DNA from 2 places in the Nonomuraea sp. NPDC050394 genome. Region 1 is predicted to be linked to the other one. Evidence: riboswitches for the same ligand, from Rfam matches in the RefSeq annotation. Region 1 holds a riboswitch; the other holds the start of a gene.
What was found. A riboswitch is a leader RNA that binds a small molecule or an ion and turns the genes downstream of it on or off. The one in region 1 is predicted to bind cyclic di-AMP.
Positions count from the first base shown of each region.

Region 2: it holds a riboswitch for cyclic di-AMP, as region 1 does, so the genes downstream of both, ACIBKY_RS31355 (hypothetical protein) here and ACIBKY_RS11810 (CHAP domain-containing protein) in region 1, are expected to answer to the same signal.

Region 1 is NZ_JBITIO010000002.1:815,339-823,113, reverse strand. Features, by position in the region: gene ACIBKY_RS11830 (carbohydrate ABC transporter permease) at 1-405, opposite strand, end outside; gene ACIBKY_RS11825 (carbohydrate ABC transporter permease) at 402-1,307, opposite strand; gene ACIBKY_RS11820 (ABC transporter substrate-binding protein) at 1,499-2,812, opposite strand; gene ACIBKY_RS11815 (oxidoreductase) at 3,394-4,323, opposite strand; gene ACIBKY_RS11810 (CHAP domain-containing protein) at 4,965-5,660, opposite strand; cyclic di-AMP (ydaO/yuaA leader) riboswitch at 5,674-5,810, opposite strand; gene ACIBKY_RS11805 (aldo/keto reductase) at 5,963-6,787, opposite strand; gene ACIBKY_RS11800 (hypothetical protein) at 6,872-7,775, shown strand, end outside.
Region 2 is NZ_JBITIO010000009.1:8,224-15,998, reverse strand. Features, by position in the region: gene ACIBKY_RS31370 (DUF885 domain-containing protein) at 57-1,622, opposite strand; gene ACIBKY_RS31365 (DUF4032 domain-containing protein) at 1,646-2,854, shown strand; gene ACIBKY_RS31360 (alpha/beta fold hydrolase) at 2,899-3,762, opposite strand; gene ACIBKY_RS31355 (hypothetical protein) at 3,788-4,591, opposite strand; cyclic di-AMP (ydaO/yuaA leader) riboswitch at 4,808-4,945, opposite strand; gene ACIBKY_RS31350 (DUF5302 domain-containing protein) at 5,110-5,310, opposite strand; gene ACIBKY_RS31345 (aldo/keto reductase) at 5,383-6,237, opposite strand; gene ACIBKY_RS31340 (class I SAM-dependent methyltransferase family protein) at 6,222-7,010, opposite strand; gene ACIBKY_RS31335 (lysophospholipid acyltransferase family protein) at 7,007-7,588, opposite strand; gene ACIBKY_RS31330 (phosphatidate cytidylyltransferase) at 7,585-7,775, opposite strand, start outside.

The DNA.
Region 1 (7,775 bases):
GGTCCAGCCCAGCGAGACCATCAGCTCATACAGCGGCACCACGCCCATCTGCTGCAGCGGCACCATCATCGTCACCAGGATCAGCCCGAGCAGCAGCCGCGCGCCGGGAAAGCGCAGCTTGGCGAAGGCGAACCCGGCCAGCGTCGAGATCGCCACCACCGACAGCGTCACCGTGCCCGCCACGACGGCCGAGTTCAGCAGGCCGGTCAGGAAGTGGGCGTCCTCGGTGGCCAGCAGCCGCTCGACGTTCTCGCCGAGCAGGCCGCCGGGCAGCAGGGGCGGAGGGGTGTCCAGCGCGTCCTCGTTGGAGCGCGTGGCCATGATGAACATGTAGTAGATCGGGAAGGCCGACAGCACGAGCGCCACCGCCAGCCCGATCCTCGTCGTGATCGTGGCCCGGTTCATCGGATCCGCCTCGTGAACAGGTAGTTGACCAGGGTGCCGAGCAGGATCAGCACGAACAGGAGCCAGGCGGCGGCCGCGGCGTACCCCATGTCGAAGTCGCGGAAGCCCTCCTTGACCACGAACATCGCCACCGTCTGGTACTGGCCCGTGGTGCCGCCGGTCATCATCGGGTTGCCCTCGAACATGACCGGCTCGGCGAACAGCGTCAGCCCGCCGATCGTGGAGACGAACACCACGAACACCAGCGTCGGCCGGAGCATCGGCACCGTGATCCGCCAGAACTGCCTGCGCGGCGAGGCCCCGTCGATCGACGCCGCCTCATAGAGGTCGCGGGGGATCGTCTGCATCGCGGCCAGCAGAATGATCGCGTTGTAGCCGGTCCAGCGCCAGTCGATCATCACGGCGATGGCGATCCAGGACGACCACTTCTCGTTCTGCCAGGTGATCGGGGTCCCCAGCAGCCAGTTGACCAGGCCGTAGTCGCGGGAGAAGAGCTGGCTGAAGATGACCGCGACCGCCACCACCGAGGTGACCAGCGGCAGCAACACGCCCAGGCGCAGGATCAGGCGGCCCCTGAGCCGCTTGTTGAGCGCGTTGGCCAGCATCAGGGCCAGCAGGAGCTGCGGCACCGTGGCCAGCACGAACATGCCGAGCGTGTTGCCCACCGCGTTCCAGAACTCGGCGTCGGCGACCAGCTCCGCGTAGTTGCCGAGCCCCAGCCAGCTCTTGTCCCCGGCCAGCTCCCAGTCGTGCAGCGAGATCCACAGCGTGTACCCGAGCGGGAAGGCCCCGAAGACGGCGAACAGCAGATAGTACGGCGAGACCAGCAGATACGGGGTACCACGAAGATCGAACCGGGACCACCGGCCACCCCTGCCCCCGTGCTCGTCTCGCCCGCCCACGCGCCGCGCCCGCCGCCCCGCCGACCGTGGTTCCTCTGACCGTGCTTCCTCTGACCGTGCTTCCTCCGAGCGTGGCTCCCTCGGCTTTGGCCCCTCTGACTGCGGCTCCGGCGACCGCGGCGACTGCCGCGGTCGTGGCGGTTGCTGGGGTTGCTGGGGTGGCTGGGGTGGCGCGAAGTCCATGGCCATGCTCAGCCCGCGGCCTTCACGCCGGCGGCCACGAACCTGGCCCACGCCTCCTCATACGGCACCGCGCCGTGGTCCATGCCCTCGATGACCTTCTCGACGGCCGTCTTGACCTGGGCGTGCTTCTCGCCCAGGAACATCGGCAGCAGATCCTTGACCGAGGCGGAGAAGATCTGGCCGGTCGGCGCGTCGCTGAAGTAGGCGTTCTTCAGGCCGGTGACCTTCGCGTCCTGCTGCGCCGGCAGCGAGCTCGGGAACGCGCCCGCCTCCTCGAACGCCATGACGTGGCCGTCCTTGCCGGTCAGGTAGTTCAGGACCTCGGCGGCCTCCTTTGGGTGCTTGCTCTGCTTGGGCAGGGCCAGCCAGGAACCGCCCCAGTTGCCCGACCCGCCCGGCACCGCCGCGACGTCCCAGTTGCCCTTGTTGCCCTCACCGGCCTTGCCCTCGATGACGCCGAGCATCCACGACGGGCAGCCCATCGTCGCGAACCCGCCGCCCTTGATCGCCTTGTCCCACGCCGGGCTCCAGGCCTGCAGCTTCGCGGTCATCCCGGCCTTGCTGAACGTCTGCACCCAGTCGAACGACGTCTTGATCGCCGGGTTGGACTCGATGACGAGCTGGTTGCCCTTGTCGAAGTAGGCGACGTTGCCGTTCTTCGGGGCCTCCTGGGAGAGGATGACGTTGTAGATGGTGTTGGGGCCGTCCATGAACTTGGCCCCGGTCTTGGCGGCCTCGAACTTCCTGCCGGTCTCCAGGAACGCGTTCCAGTCGGGCCAGAGCTTGGCCACGTCCTCCCGGCCGGTGGGCAGGCCGGCCTTCTTGAACAGGTCCTTGCGGTAGCACATCGTCATCCCGCCGATGTCGGTGCCGAGGGCGAACAGCTTGCCGTCGGCGTTGACGCCCGCCTCCCACTTGGCCGCTGGGAAGTCGGCCTTGCGGTTCTGCATGCCGTACTGGCCGAGGTCGGTGAAGAACTGGGGGCGGGCGGCCATGAGACCCATGGCGCCCTCGTCGATCGCCACCACGTCCGCGGCACCGCTGCCCGCCTGGAGGCGCTGGAGGAGCTGAGGGAGGTAGACGTCCTCGAAGCGGTCGGTCAGGTTCTGGTACTTGACCTGGATGTCCGGGTGAGCGGCGTTCCAGGCCTCGACCGCCTTGTCGTAGCCGAAGTTCTCACCGCCGCCGAAGGTGTGCACGGTGATCGTGACGGGTTCCGCCTTGGCTTGGGCCGAGGTTTGGGGCTGGGGGGTGGAGGTGGTTCCGCAGGCGGCCAGAGCGGCGGTCATGACCGCGGCGGTGGCCAGACGCGTGTGCTTCATGTGTGCCCCTTGGTGGTGGGGTGGGGGATGTGGGAGCGATCTGGGAGCGCTCCCATGCAGAGTGCATCAGGGCGATGGCCCCGTCAACGAGACGACACGCAACCGTTACATTCCGCTCGTCCTGCGGGCTTCGTACCGGACTTCAGGCCACAAACCCCCCCGTGAAGATCTCTGGGAGCGCTCCCGTCGCACTTCTCGTGCGGCCGAGATCAACCCCGCCATGCCGATCGCTCCCGCCGCCTCGCCGGCCCTGGGGCGATCCAGGTTGGCGGAGGTGGCCGGGGTGGCTTGAGGTGGCCAGGTGACCGGGCCGGCCGGTTGGGTGTGGCTTGCCCGCATGTGGCCAGGCAACTGGGCAGCCAGCGGTCCAGGCAGCTCGGCAGCTGGTCCGGCCTGCCAAGCGGTCTGGCGGGTGGCCGGGGGTCAGGGAACTGGTTGTTGTGCGGGCGTGCGCCGCCAAGGGGAGGGAAATGTGATAGCCGATGTGGCTATTGGGGTTTGTGGTGTTTGTGTGGTTTGGGGATGGCAGATCACGAATGGATAACGGGATGGGAGATCTATTTGAGGCGAAAAAGGGAGATCTATTTGGCGGGAGCCGTATCGGCGGGAAAGTCGTAATGGACGCCGGTGAGGGCTTCGGAGACCGACCACAGGCGGGCGGCGACGGCGCGGTCCTTGGAAGCGGGGGAGGAGTCGACGGGGGTCGGGTAGCCGCGTGAGCCGAAGGGGCCGTCGGGGCCGACGTAGGTGCCGCCGGCCAGGCCGCGTTCGGTGGCGGCGTAGAGGAGCGGCAGGGCGCCGTGCTCGGCGCTCTGGGCGAACAGCACGTTCCCCAGCCGGGAGCCGAACTCCAGGATCGGGTTGCCCTCCATGCGCGGGCCGACGGCCTGGAGGTTGGTGGCGGCGTAGCCGGGGTGGGCGGCGACGCTGGTCAGGGCGCCGGCGGCGCGGCGCTGCAGCTCGTAGGCGAACAGCAGGTTGGCCAGCTTGGACTGCCCGTAGGCGGCCCACTTGCGGTAGGAGCGTTCGCCCTGGAGGTCGTCGAAGTCGATGCGGCCCGTCTTGTGCATGCTGCTGCTGACAGTCACTACGCGGGGATCGGGACGCTCCAGCAGCCGGGGCAGCAGCAGGCCGGTGAGCGCGAAGTGCCCGAGGTGGTTGGTCCCGAACTGCATCTCGAACCCGTCCACGGTCTGCCGGTACGGCAGCGCCATCACACCCGCGTTGTTGACCAGCACGTCGAGCCCGCCGGTGTACGCGGCGGCGAACGCGCGGACCGAGGCCAGATCGGCCAGGTCAAGTTGCCTGACCTCCACCGAGGCGTGAGGAGCCGCCTTCTTCACCAGCTGGGCGGCGGCCTCGCCCTTGGCGACGTCCCGGCAGGCCAGCACGGTGGCGGCGCCGCGCCTGGCCAGCTCACCCGCGGCGATCATCCCGATGCCGCTGTTGGCTCCCGTCACCACGGCGGCCAGGCCTGACAGGTCGCCGATGTCCGCTGCGGTCCATCCCATGACGCCTCCACATGTGATCACCGTCACCCTAACCCGCCCACTCCCTCCCCGGTCATCAGACTCCGCGGGGACGGGACTTGAGGGTCCCGGGGAGCGCGACCCGCGGGCCGGGGCCGGGGCACGGGCGGGTTGCGGGCCAAGGTGTGGGGCGCGGGTGGGCCGGGGTGTGGGGCGCGGGCGGGGTTGCGGGCCAGGGCCGGGGCACGGGCGGGTTGCGGGCCAAGGTGTGGGGCGCGGGTGGGCCGGGGTGTGGGGCGCGGGCGGGTTGCGGCCAGGGCCTGGGGCACGGGCGGGTTGCGGGGGTTGCGCGTGCGGGGCCGTGGGAGGGGGCCGGCGGGGCGTCGTGGCGGTGGGGACCCCGTCCGACGTGCGCGGCGCCCGGCGATCGGCGCCCACCCACTGCGGCGGGAGGCGGGGGCGGGGGCTTGCCGTAACGGAGAGGCGCGGGGAAGGCGGGAGAGGGGCGTGCAGAGACGGGGCGGCGCGGGCGAGGGGGCGCGGGAGTGGTACGAACGCGAGGGGCGCGCCAGGGGGCCGCAGGGGCGGGGGCGCGGAGGAGAAGGGGAGAAGGGGAACGGCGCGCCCGGGGGGAGGGGGCGCGCCGTTCCTGGGGAGGGAGAGTGGGGGGAAGGAGGGGAAGGTCAGGCGGAGTAGTCGGGGTAGCCGTAGCCGACGACCTGGGAGGTGGGGCGGACGCGCTCCTCGACCTTGCCGTTGCCGGTGTTGCCCTCGACGGTGGTGATGGTGCCGTTGCCGTTGTCCTTGATGACGAACCCGACGTGGTTGATGGAGTCGAGGCTCTTGCTGCCGCTCCACGAGAAGAAGACGACGGCTCCGGGCTTCGCGCCGACGCCCCAGCGGTTGTTGTTCTTGAACCACTTGGCGTGGGTGACGGTGTAGGCGTCCCAGCCGACGGTGGTGCGGGCGCCGGTCTCCTCGCCGACCCAGCTGACGAACATGGCGCACCATGCGGCGTTCAGGTAGGCCTGGCGGTTGCCGCCGTCGCGCTTGATGGTCTCGGCGGCGCGGGGGGAGGACATGTACCACTTCTGGAACTTGGTGCCGCCGCCCCTGGAGTCCTCGCGGGTGCCGATCTGCTTCTTGGCCAGCGAGAGGACCTGGGCCGCGGTGGGCTTCGGCCTGTCGCTGCCGGCCTTCTTGCCGGGCTCGGCCTGGACGACGGTTTCCGGGACGCCCTTCGCGGCGGCGGCGGACGCGGCGTGCGTCTCGGCCTGGGCGGGGTGTGTCGCGAACGCCGCGGTGGCGGCGATGGTCACGCCGAGAGCGGCGCGGGTGAGGTCGATCTTGGGGGCACGGGTAAGACGATGCTTCGCCATCGGGTGGGGTGACTCCTTGCTTCCATGCCGCTTACCGGGTTAGCTGACGGGTTCGGGCATGGAAGCTGCCCTACGGCGCGAGGCGCCGATTCACCCCAAAGGACCTGGGTCCCCGGTTCCGCGAGGGTGCGGATTCAGCGGTCACAGGCAAAGCCTGTGATGTGTGTGCGATGGTCTGGCAACGAACGGGTAGCCCGGACGTATGCCTTGGATGACCTGAAGGTAATACATGGGGCAAGGGGATTACAAACTCATAAATGACGATCTAAGGCTTGGTGCGGCCAAAAGGCCGCACCAGCCGGTCATCCCATCCAGTTAAAATTTGCCGGATCAGGTCCCAGACGGGTGCCGTTGTTGAGGGCTCCCATGGCAGCCATGTCCTCCGGGTCGAGCGTGAAGCCGAAGACCTGGATGTTCTCCTTGATCCGCGCCGGCGTGACCGATTTGGGGATCACCACGTTGCCGAGCTGGATGTGCCAGCGGAGCACGATCTGGGCGGGCGATTTGCCGTGTTTTCCGGCCAATGTGGCGAGCGCGGGGTCGTTCAGCAGGCCCTTGCCCTGGCCCAGCGGGCTCCACGCCTCGGTGAGGATTCCGTTGGCCTCGTGGAAGGCGCGCAGCTCGATCTGGGGGAAGTTCGGGTGCAGTTCGATCTGGTTGATCGAGGGGGTGATCTCGGCCTCGTCGATGAGCCTGGTGAGGTGCTCCACGCCGAAGTTCGATACGCCGATCGCGCGCGCCCGGCCGTTTCGGTAGATCTTTTCCAGGGACTTCCATGCCTGGAGGTATTTGTCCTGATCCGGAACCGGCCAGTGGATGAGGTAGAGGTCGACGTAGTCGAGGCCCAGGCGGGCCAGGCTCTCCTCGAACGCCTCTTCGGCGCGGCTGTGGTCGGCGTTCCAGAGCTTGGTCGTGATGAACACCTTCTCCCGTGGCAGCCCCGACTCCCGGAAGGCGCGGCCGACCCCGTCCTCGTTGTAGTAGAGCCTGGCGGTGTCGATATGGCGGTACCCCGCCTGAAACGCGGTGGCGACCGCGCGTTCGGCCTCGTCGTCGGGCACCTGCCAGACTCCGAAGCCGAGCTGCGGGATCTGCACACCGTCGGTGTTGAGCAGCAGCGAGTTCATGCGACCCATTGTTCACATGGCGTTCCCTGCGGCTTAAGGCGACCGGGCTAGCTTGAACCCGTCGTGAAGAAGCAATGGGCTTGGGTGGAATCGCCGCTCCAGATGCTCTGCGCCGTCGAGGCCCACCACGCCGGGCTGCTCGGTGAGCGCACGGTCATCGTGCCGAGGGCGCGTCAGCGCGCACTCGTGGCCACCCGTCGCGAGCTGGCCGGGCTCGACCTGCCCGACGGGCTTGAGCTGGCCAGGCCGAGCGAGGAGATGCCGCGGCCGGTCCAGGTGGTCGGTGACGCCTTCTCCGGGCGGGTGCAGCTGCGCTGGCTGACCTCGCGGCCCGGCCGCATCGTCATCGTGGACGACGGGCTGGCCACGCTCCGGCTGCTTGAACTGCTGGCCGCGGGGCCGTATCGGGCGCTGCTGAGGGCCAGGCACAAGGCGGGACTGCCGCGCAGGGTCCTCGGGACGGCGGCGGCGCTCAGGCTGGCCGCCTCCAGCACCGCGGTGTTCACCGCGCTGCCCGTCAAGGACGACCTCGCCGGCGCCGTGCGCGAGCGCGGCATCGACCTCGTCTCCCACGACTTCGGCTGGCTGCGCGCGCAGCCCCTGCGCTCGCCCGGCCCGGTGGAGCGCACGGTCGTGCTCGGCACCTCGCTGGTCCGCAACGGGCTCGTGCACCGCGAGCGCTACCTGCGCTGGCTGACGGAACTGGCCGCCAGCGAGCCCCTCGCCTACTTCCCCCACCGCCGCGAGGACCCCGTCGACCTCGCCGTCATCAGCGAACGGCCCGGCATCACCGTGCACGACGCCGGCGTGCCCGCCGAACTCACACTTCGCGGCCTGGACGCGAGCCAGCGCGTCCTGAGCCTGCCCTCGACCGCCATCACCTCGCTGCGCGTGCTGCTCGGCACCCGCGGGGTCGCGGTCGAACCGGTCGAGGTGCCGGACGACTGGTGGACCAGCCGGGCGGCCCCGGCGCTACGCTCACATCTGA
Region 2 (7,775 bases), on a different contig from region 1:
GACCCGGAAGGGCGACACCCCGGGAACCCCGAGGCCCCGGAGGGGCGCTGGTGGGGTTAGGTGAGGGCTTTTTCGGCCAGGCCGAGGGGGAGTCCGCCGGAGCCGGCCAAGCGGTCGTGGAAGGACTTGAGTGTGCCCTGGTAGGACTCCCTGATGCGGTCGATCTCGATCGCGCCCGTCAGGTACGACGGCGCCTGCGTGGGCCAGGCGCAGTACCGGTTGACCTCCCCCTGCGCCGTCCCCGGCGACAACGACGCCCGCGTGGCCATGAAGGTCTCGGCCTGTTCGATCGTCATGTCCCCGCAGTGCAGCGCCGTGTCCACGACGATGCGGGCGGCGCGGAAGATCCGGCAGTCCAGGTGGGCCAGTTCGGTGGCGGGCGTGTCGAAGTAGCCCTGCTCGTGCAGCATCTTCTCGACGTACAGGGCCCACCCCTCGGTGAAGTACGGCGTGCGGAACACCTTCCTGACCGTCCGGCGGCTCTCGGCGATGTGCGACAGGTGCCAGTGGTGCCCCGGGTAGGCCTCGTGAACGGCGATCGACGGCATCTGGGCGCGGGCGTTGGTGCGCAGGCGCTGGCGTATCTGCTCGTCGGTGAAGTCGTCGGGGGTGTAGGGCACGTAGAAGATGCCGGTGCGGGAGGTGCTGAGGGGCGGCGGGGCGAGGTAGTGGGCCACCGCGAGGATGGGGCGCGTGTACTCGGCCGAGGGCAGCACCTTGCACTCCTCCCCCTCGGGGAAGGTGACGAGGTCGCGGTCGCGGACGAATTCGCGGGCCCGCTGGGTCTCGGCCTCGTATTCGGCGCGCATGGCTTCGAGGGTGGGCGGATGGTCGTCCATGAGGGATTCCATGGCGGCGCGCCAGTCTTCGGTGCCGTTGACGCGCCGGGCCACCTCGCGCATGCGGGTGTCGAGGGCGGCCCATTCGTGTTCGCCCTTGGCGTGGAGGTCGGCGGCGCCGTACCCGAGGAGCTCGCGCTCGCGCAGGAGGACGGTGTAGAGCTGTTCGCCCATGCGCCAGGTGCCGCCGCACTCGAAGCCGTCGAGGAAGGTGACGAGCTGGTCGAAGGCGTCGGCGGCGGGTTCCGCGGCGGCGGCCAGCTTGGCGCGCAGGTCGGGGTCGTCGACCAGCGACGGCAGCGTGGAGGTGAGGAAGCGGCGGCCGGTGCGGGCCTGGCCGAGTCCGCGCTGGATGAGCAGCGGCGCGGCGATCGTGGGGTCGAGGTTGGCGCGGCAGTCGGCCAGGACGCCGGGAACCTCGGCCAGCCGGGAGACGGCGGCGGCGACCAGTTCGTGCTCGGGCTTGAGCTTCTGCTGGAACGGCGCGTTCAGGGAGGTGAACACGAGGGACACGTAGAAGGCGGGGTCGCGCCGCCATGCCGGCCACTGCGCCATGGCGACGGAGCCGCGCAGCTGCGACAGGACGAGGTCACGATCGATCGCGTCGTCGAGGGTCTGGGGCTCCAGCTCGGACAGGCGGGTGATCCAGCGGCGCTCTTCGTCTTCGACGGCGATCAGCGCGGCGGCGGAGAAGTCGCCGAGCGTGTGGTCGTATCCGTCGGCTCCGAGGTGGTTGGCGAGGATGGGGTTGTTGGTGAAGTACCAGGAGAGAAACTCGTCCACGGATCGCACCATATCCTGATGAAATGCCCCTACAGATCACCGGCGCGCTGGGTGACCCCGACCTGATCCGGCTGCCCTGGGAGACCCCTCTCGCCGAGTGGCCGCAGCACCATCTGGTCGACCTGCCCCGCGGCATCTCGCGGCACGTGGTCCGCTTCGCCCGCCTGTCCGGCAAGGTCTACGCGATCAAGGAGATCAGCGAGAGGTACGCCAAGCGCGAGTACCAGCTGCTTTGGGACCTGGCCAGGCTGGATGCCCCGTCGGTGGAGCCGGTCGCCTACGTCACCGGCCGCGACGAGGGCCTGGACGCCGCGCTGATCACCCGGCACCTGCAGTTCTCGCTGCCCTACCGGGCGGTGATGTCCGGCACGCTGCGCCCCGACACGCTGACCAGGCTGCTCGACGCGCTGGCCGTGCTGCTGGTGCGTCTGCATCTCAACGGCTTCTACTGGGGCGACTGCTCGCTGTCGAACACGCTTTTCCGCCGGGACGCCGGTGCGTTCGCCGCGTACCTGGTGGACGCCGAGACCGGCGAGATGCACCCGATGATCAGCGAGGGCCAGCGGCTGGCCGACATCGAGACCGCGCACGTCAACATCTTCGGCGAGATGCTCGACCTGGAGACCGGTGGCCTGCTGCACCCGTCGGTCGATCCGATGGAGACGGCCGAGGACATCGTCACCCGCTACCACCGGCTGTGGAGCGAGATCACCCAGGACGAGATCATCGAAGAGGTCGACTGGCACAAGGTCGAGCAGCGCATCCGGCGGCTCAACCTGCTCGGTTTCGACGTGGCCGAGATGATGGTGCGCCGCAAGGTCGGCACCGGGCGGCTGATCGTGCGGCCCAAGGTGGTCGACGCGGGACACCACCAGCGCCGCCTGCTCCGCCTGACCGGCCTGGACGTGGAGGAGAACCAGGCCCGCAGGCTGCTCAACGACCTGGACGGCTTCCGCGTCGCCAAGGGCCTGCGGCACGAGGACGAGGCGATCGTGGCGCACCGGTGGCTGGCCGAGGCCTTCCAGCCGACGATAGAGGCGATCCCGGCCGACCTGCGCCGCAAGCTCGACACGGCACAGGTGTTCCACGAGGTGCTCGACCACCGGTGGTACCTGTCGGAGGCGGCCGGCAGCGACGTGGGGCTGAGCGCGGCGGTGAAGTCGTACATCGACGAGGTGCTGATCCACAAGCCGGACGAGAAGGCACTGTTGCCGGACGAACCCACGATCTGAGGACGTCGCGCGGCCGCCGTGGGGGAACGGCCGCGCGACGCGGGTCACCCGGCCGTGTGTTTCGTGATCTCTTCCACGATCCGCGACCAGAGTGGCTTGGGCAGATCGTGCCCCATTCCGGGGAACGTGACCAGTCTTGCGCGCGGAATTGCCGCAGCGGTTGCGTGGCCGCCGGCGACCGGAATGAGCACGTCGTCCTCTCCGTGCAGGACAAGCGTGGGTACGGCCAGCCGAGCCAGCCTTTCGGTCCGGTCACCGGAGGCCAGAATGGCGGCCAATTGCCGGGCCGTTCCCGCCGGGTCGTGCGCCCGGTCATAGGCGAGCCCGGCCAGCCGGGCGATCCGCTCGGTGTCCAGGTCGTACCCGGGCGAGCCGATCACCCCCCAGGTCCGCTGGGCCAGCGCGATCGCGGCCGCGCGGTCGGGCGGCGGAGCCGACATCAGGGTCACGCTCGCCTCCGGCGTGGGCGGCGCGACCTGCGGTCCGGGCGTGGACATGATCGAGGTCAGCGTGCGCACCCGTCCGGGATGGTCGAGCGCGAGCTGCTGGGCGACCATGCCGCCCATCGACGCGCCGACGACGTGCGCGGCGGGCCAGCCGAGCGCGTCGATCAGCCCGGCCGCGTCCCGCGCCATGTCCGCCAGCAGGTACGGCGAAGCGGGCGATCCGAATTCCGGAACGCCCGCCTCGTGAAGATGCGTGGATTCACCGGCGTCGCGGTTGTCGAACCTGACGACGTGGTGGCCCTGCTCGGCGAGGAGCTCGCAGAACTCCTCGTCCCAGTGGATGAGCTGGGCGCCGAGGCCCATGATGAGCAGCAGCGGCCGTGCTTGTGGCGAGCCGAAGCTGTCGTAGACGATCTCGATGCCGTTGACGGCGGCGCGCTGACCCATGAGGAACAGAATCACATTCTGTTCCTCATGAGTAAAGAGGTCAGCGGTCGAACGCCTTGCGGATGCGGCCGCGGGCCAGGAACATGCCGCCACTCAGGAGGGCCAGGGCGCTGATGAGGGCGAGTCCGCCCACACCGTTCGACTCGGTCTCGCGGGTGGTGACCGCCGCGGCCAGCTCGGCCTTCGGCGCCTTGTCCCGCTCGGAGGCCTGTGCGGAAGTCTGCGCGGGGGCCTTCCCGGGCGCCTTCTCGGCGACCTGCGCGGGAGCGGCCGGGGTCTCGGGCCTCTCGTCCTTCTTCTCGGTCTTCTCCTCCGCGGTCACGACCGGGGGCGTGGCGGGCCTGGCGTCCTTGCGGGACCAGGCGCCGGTGGAGAAGGCGACGGGGTGGTTCTTCTTGCCCACGCCGGGGCCCCACTTGGTGATGACGTAGTCGATCTTGATGTGCCCCTGGCCGCCGACGCCGTCGACGGTCAGCGAGCTGGAGTTGAACTTGCCGCCGGTCAGCGAGGCGAAGGTCTTGGCGTCGAGGTCGAGCATGATGCCCCTGTTCGAGGGGACCCCGGGGCCGCGGTCGCCGACGAAGAACGGCTCCTTCTTGCCCTTGTAGATGACGTAGCCCTCGGTCAGGAGGGGCCAGCTCGGGCTGGCGGCCAGGCCCTTCTGCATGGGCTTGCCGGAGGCGGGAAGACCGGTGTCGCCGTTGCGGCCGGAGGCGTCGTCCCAGTAGTAGGAGGCGGTGGTGGAGCCCTTGAGAAGGGGCTTCTTCTCGGAGAAGTCATCCGCGTGTGCGGTTGCGCCGGTGCTGAGGGTGACCGCGCCGATGACGGCAACGGAGGCGAGCATGGTGAAAGAACGCATGCCAAAGCGGGAAGACATGAAGAAGAGAAGTCCTTTGTGCGGGGACGGGGAAATGCGCTCGTCAAAGCGGCGTAGCCGGGCACAAAGCCGAACGGACGCTACGCGGAAGCGCGGGGGGTAAGCCTGGGGAAGGGGCCGCTCAGTAGGCGGCGGGTGAAACTACGCGGAATGGGGGCTCATCGCGGTGGTGCATGAAAAGATCAGTCCTCTCCATCGCGCCTACCGGGTTAGCTGACGGGTTCGGGCGTGGAGATGCCCTACCGACGCGTACGTCGGATTCACCCCAAGGAACATTGGTTCCCCGGTTCCCGCGGGTACGGGATTCGGCGCCAGCCGGCCGCCTCTTCCTGATGAAGGGCCAGGTCGCCAGCTGGTAACGCTTAGGACTGTAAGTGCCAAAGAGAGCAAAAGCAAAACAATCGCCATGAAACGGGCGAAGATCTACCTAAGAAGGTCAAGAAAAAGGGGGGTACGGCCAAGCCGTACCCCCTCAGAACGCCGACTCAGCCGCCGCTCTTGCGCCGGAACGAACGCTTGCTGGCAGCAGGGCCGTGTGCGCCGTGGATCTTTGACTGATCCGTGCCCCTGCCACCCGCACCCGAGTCGGAGTGCTGATTGCGCTTACGCTCCAGGGCCTCCCGGAACTTGCGCTTCATCTCGTCCTCGGGAGTTTCGCTGACTTCCGGCTCCGGTGTTTCCGCCATGAGGACCTCCTGGTGTTGGGGACCACAACAGCTTCGCACGACGGCCGACCTGACGCGAAACCGGGCACCGCGTCAGCCCAGCCTGGCCAGTTCCTCCTCGGTGAGCTCCAGGTCGGCGGCGGCCAGCGAGTCGAGGATCGTCGCCGGGCGGCTGGAGCCGGGGATCGGGATCATCACCGGGCTCCTGGCCAGCTCCCATGCCAGGCAGACCCGCTGCGGGGAGACCCCGCGCTCGGCCGCGACCTCTCCGAAGGCGGCGTGTCGGCGGCCGAGCCGGCCGACGTGGTTCATGCCGCCCAGCGGCTCCCAGGGCAGGAACGCCACGCCGATCTCCTCGCAGACGTCCACCTCCGGCTCACTGCCGCGAAAGCTCGGCGAGTACTGGTTCTGCACGCTCACCAGCCGCCCGCCGAGGATCTCGTTGGCCTGCCTGATCTGGGCCGGGTTCGCGTTGGAGATCCCGGCCATCCGGATCTTCCCGGCGTCGAGCAGGTCCACGAGCGTGCCGATCGACTCCTCGTACGGCACCGCCGGGTCGGGCCGGTGATGCTGGTAAAGCCCGATCGACTCGACGCCCAGCGCCTTGAGCGAGCGGTCGCAGGCCCGCTTGAGGTACTCGGGCCGGCCGTCCACGTCCCAGCGCCCGCGTGGCCTGGTGTGCCCGCCCTTGGTGGCCACCAGCACCGCGTCCTTGTCGCCGCCCCAGCTCGCCAGCGCCTTGGCCACGATGCGCTCGTTGTGCCCGACCTCGGCCTCCGTGGGCGTGTAGGCGTCGGCGGTGTCGATCAGCGTGATCCCGGCGTCCAGGGCCGCGTGGATGGTCCTGATCGACTGCTCCTCGTCGGGCATGTGGCCCTCCACCGACATCGGCATCGCGCCGAGCCCGATGGCACTGACACTCATCTGACCGATCAGTCGTGTCTGCATGCGTCCATGGTCATACATTCCGGCCGCTGAGTCGCCGTGGTCACCGTGAACAGGCCGACCTTCTCCCGCCTGCTGACGACGTCGGCGTACCCGGCCTCGACGGCCCAGGTGTGCAGCTGCTCGGCCTGGCGGCACTTCATCACCCACAGCCGCCCGTCGCGGTTGGGCAGCACGTTGGCGATGAACTCCAGCTGCGGGTGGCGGGTCTGCGTGGTGAAGATCAGCACGCCGTCGTGGGCGAGCAGGTCGCGCAGCCTGGCCAGGGACTTCTTGATCGTCTCGTCGTCCAGGATCAGCTCGTACAGCCCGCTGACCACGATGATGTCGGCCGGCCGGTCCAGCGGCTCGGGGTCGAAGGCGTCGCCGCGCTCGTAGCGGATGTTCGCCAGGCCGCGCTCCTTGGCCAGTTCCCTGCCCCGGCGCAGGCCGTCGGCGGCCAGGTCACGGCAGACCACCTCGACCTCGGGCTGCTCCCTGGCGACGTCCTGCAGATAGCGGCCGGGCCCGGCGGCCACGTCGAGGATCAGCGCGCGGCCGGCCCTGGCGGAGACCTCGTCCCTGATGACCTCCTTGAGCAGGTCGCGGCGGGCGCGGATGGCCCGCCAGCCGACCGAGTTCAGGTAGATCCGGTCGAGGGGCCCGCCGTGGGCCTTGTTGACGTAGACGTAGTCGAGCATGGTGCCGCTGTCGAAGCCGTGGCGGTAGCCAATGCGGATGCCGCGGCTGGTCCGGCCGACGGTGCGCATCAGGAACCGCATAAGTGCCCACTTCATGAAATTTCACCCTTCGGGAGTTGTCGGGAGCGCAGGAGGTGGTGTGCCGTCTTCAGGTCGGACACGGGCGGCAGGAAGCGGACCGTCACCGGGGCGCGGCTCAACCGGCCGTGCACCGGCAGCACGCGGCCGGTCCCCTCCAGCAGGACCGGGACGATCGGGACACCGGCCGCCTCGGCCAGCCGCGCCGCGCCGCCGTGGAAGTCGCCGACGCGGCCGTCGCGCGAGCGGGTGCCCTCCGGGTAGACGACCAGGACCCGGCCTTGGTCCAGCAGTCGTACGGCCGCCGCCAGGTCCGCGGAGCCGCCGCCGCCCCGCCGTACCGGGAAGCCGGAGACCAGCGTCCGGCAGACCAGCGCCCGCGCCCGGTTGGCGAACCAGTAGTCGGCGGCGGCCGCCACCGACGGGCGCAGCCGCGCGGGCAGCGCGGCCAGCAGGGCGGCGGTGTCGGCGTGGGAGCAGTGGTTGGCGACCACGACGCACGGCCCGCCCGGCACCGGGCCCTCGACGGCCAGGCCGCCGCTGCAGGCGAAGGCGCTACGCCACAGCCGCCGCCGCATCGCGGCCCCGAGGCTCATGGCAGCACCACCACGACGGCCAGCGCCACGAGCAGCGAGTCCACGCGGTCCAGCAGGCCGCCGAAGCCGGGCAGCCAGGTGCCCGCGTCCTTGACCTCGGCGCCCCGCTTGAGCATCGACTCCAGCAGGTCGCCGAGCGGCGCCCCGGCGGCCACGGCCAGCGCGGTGACCGGAGTGAGCTCGCCCA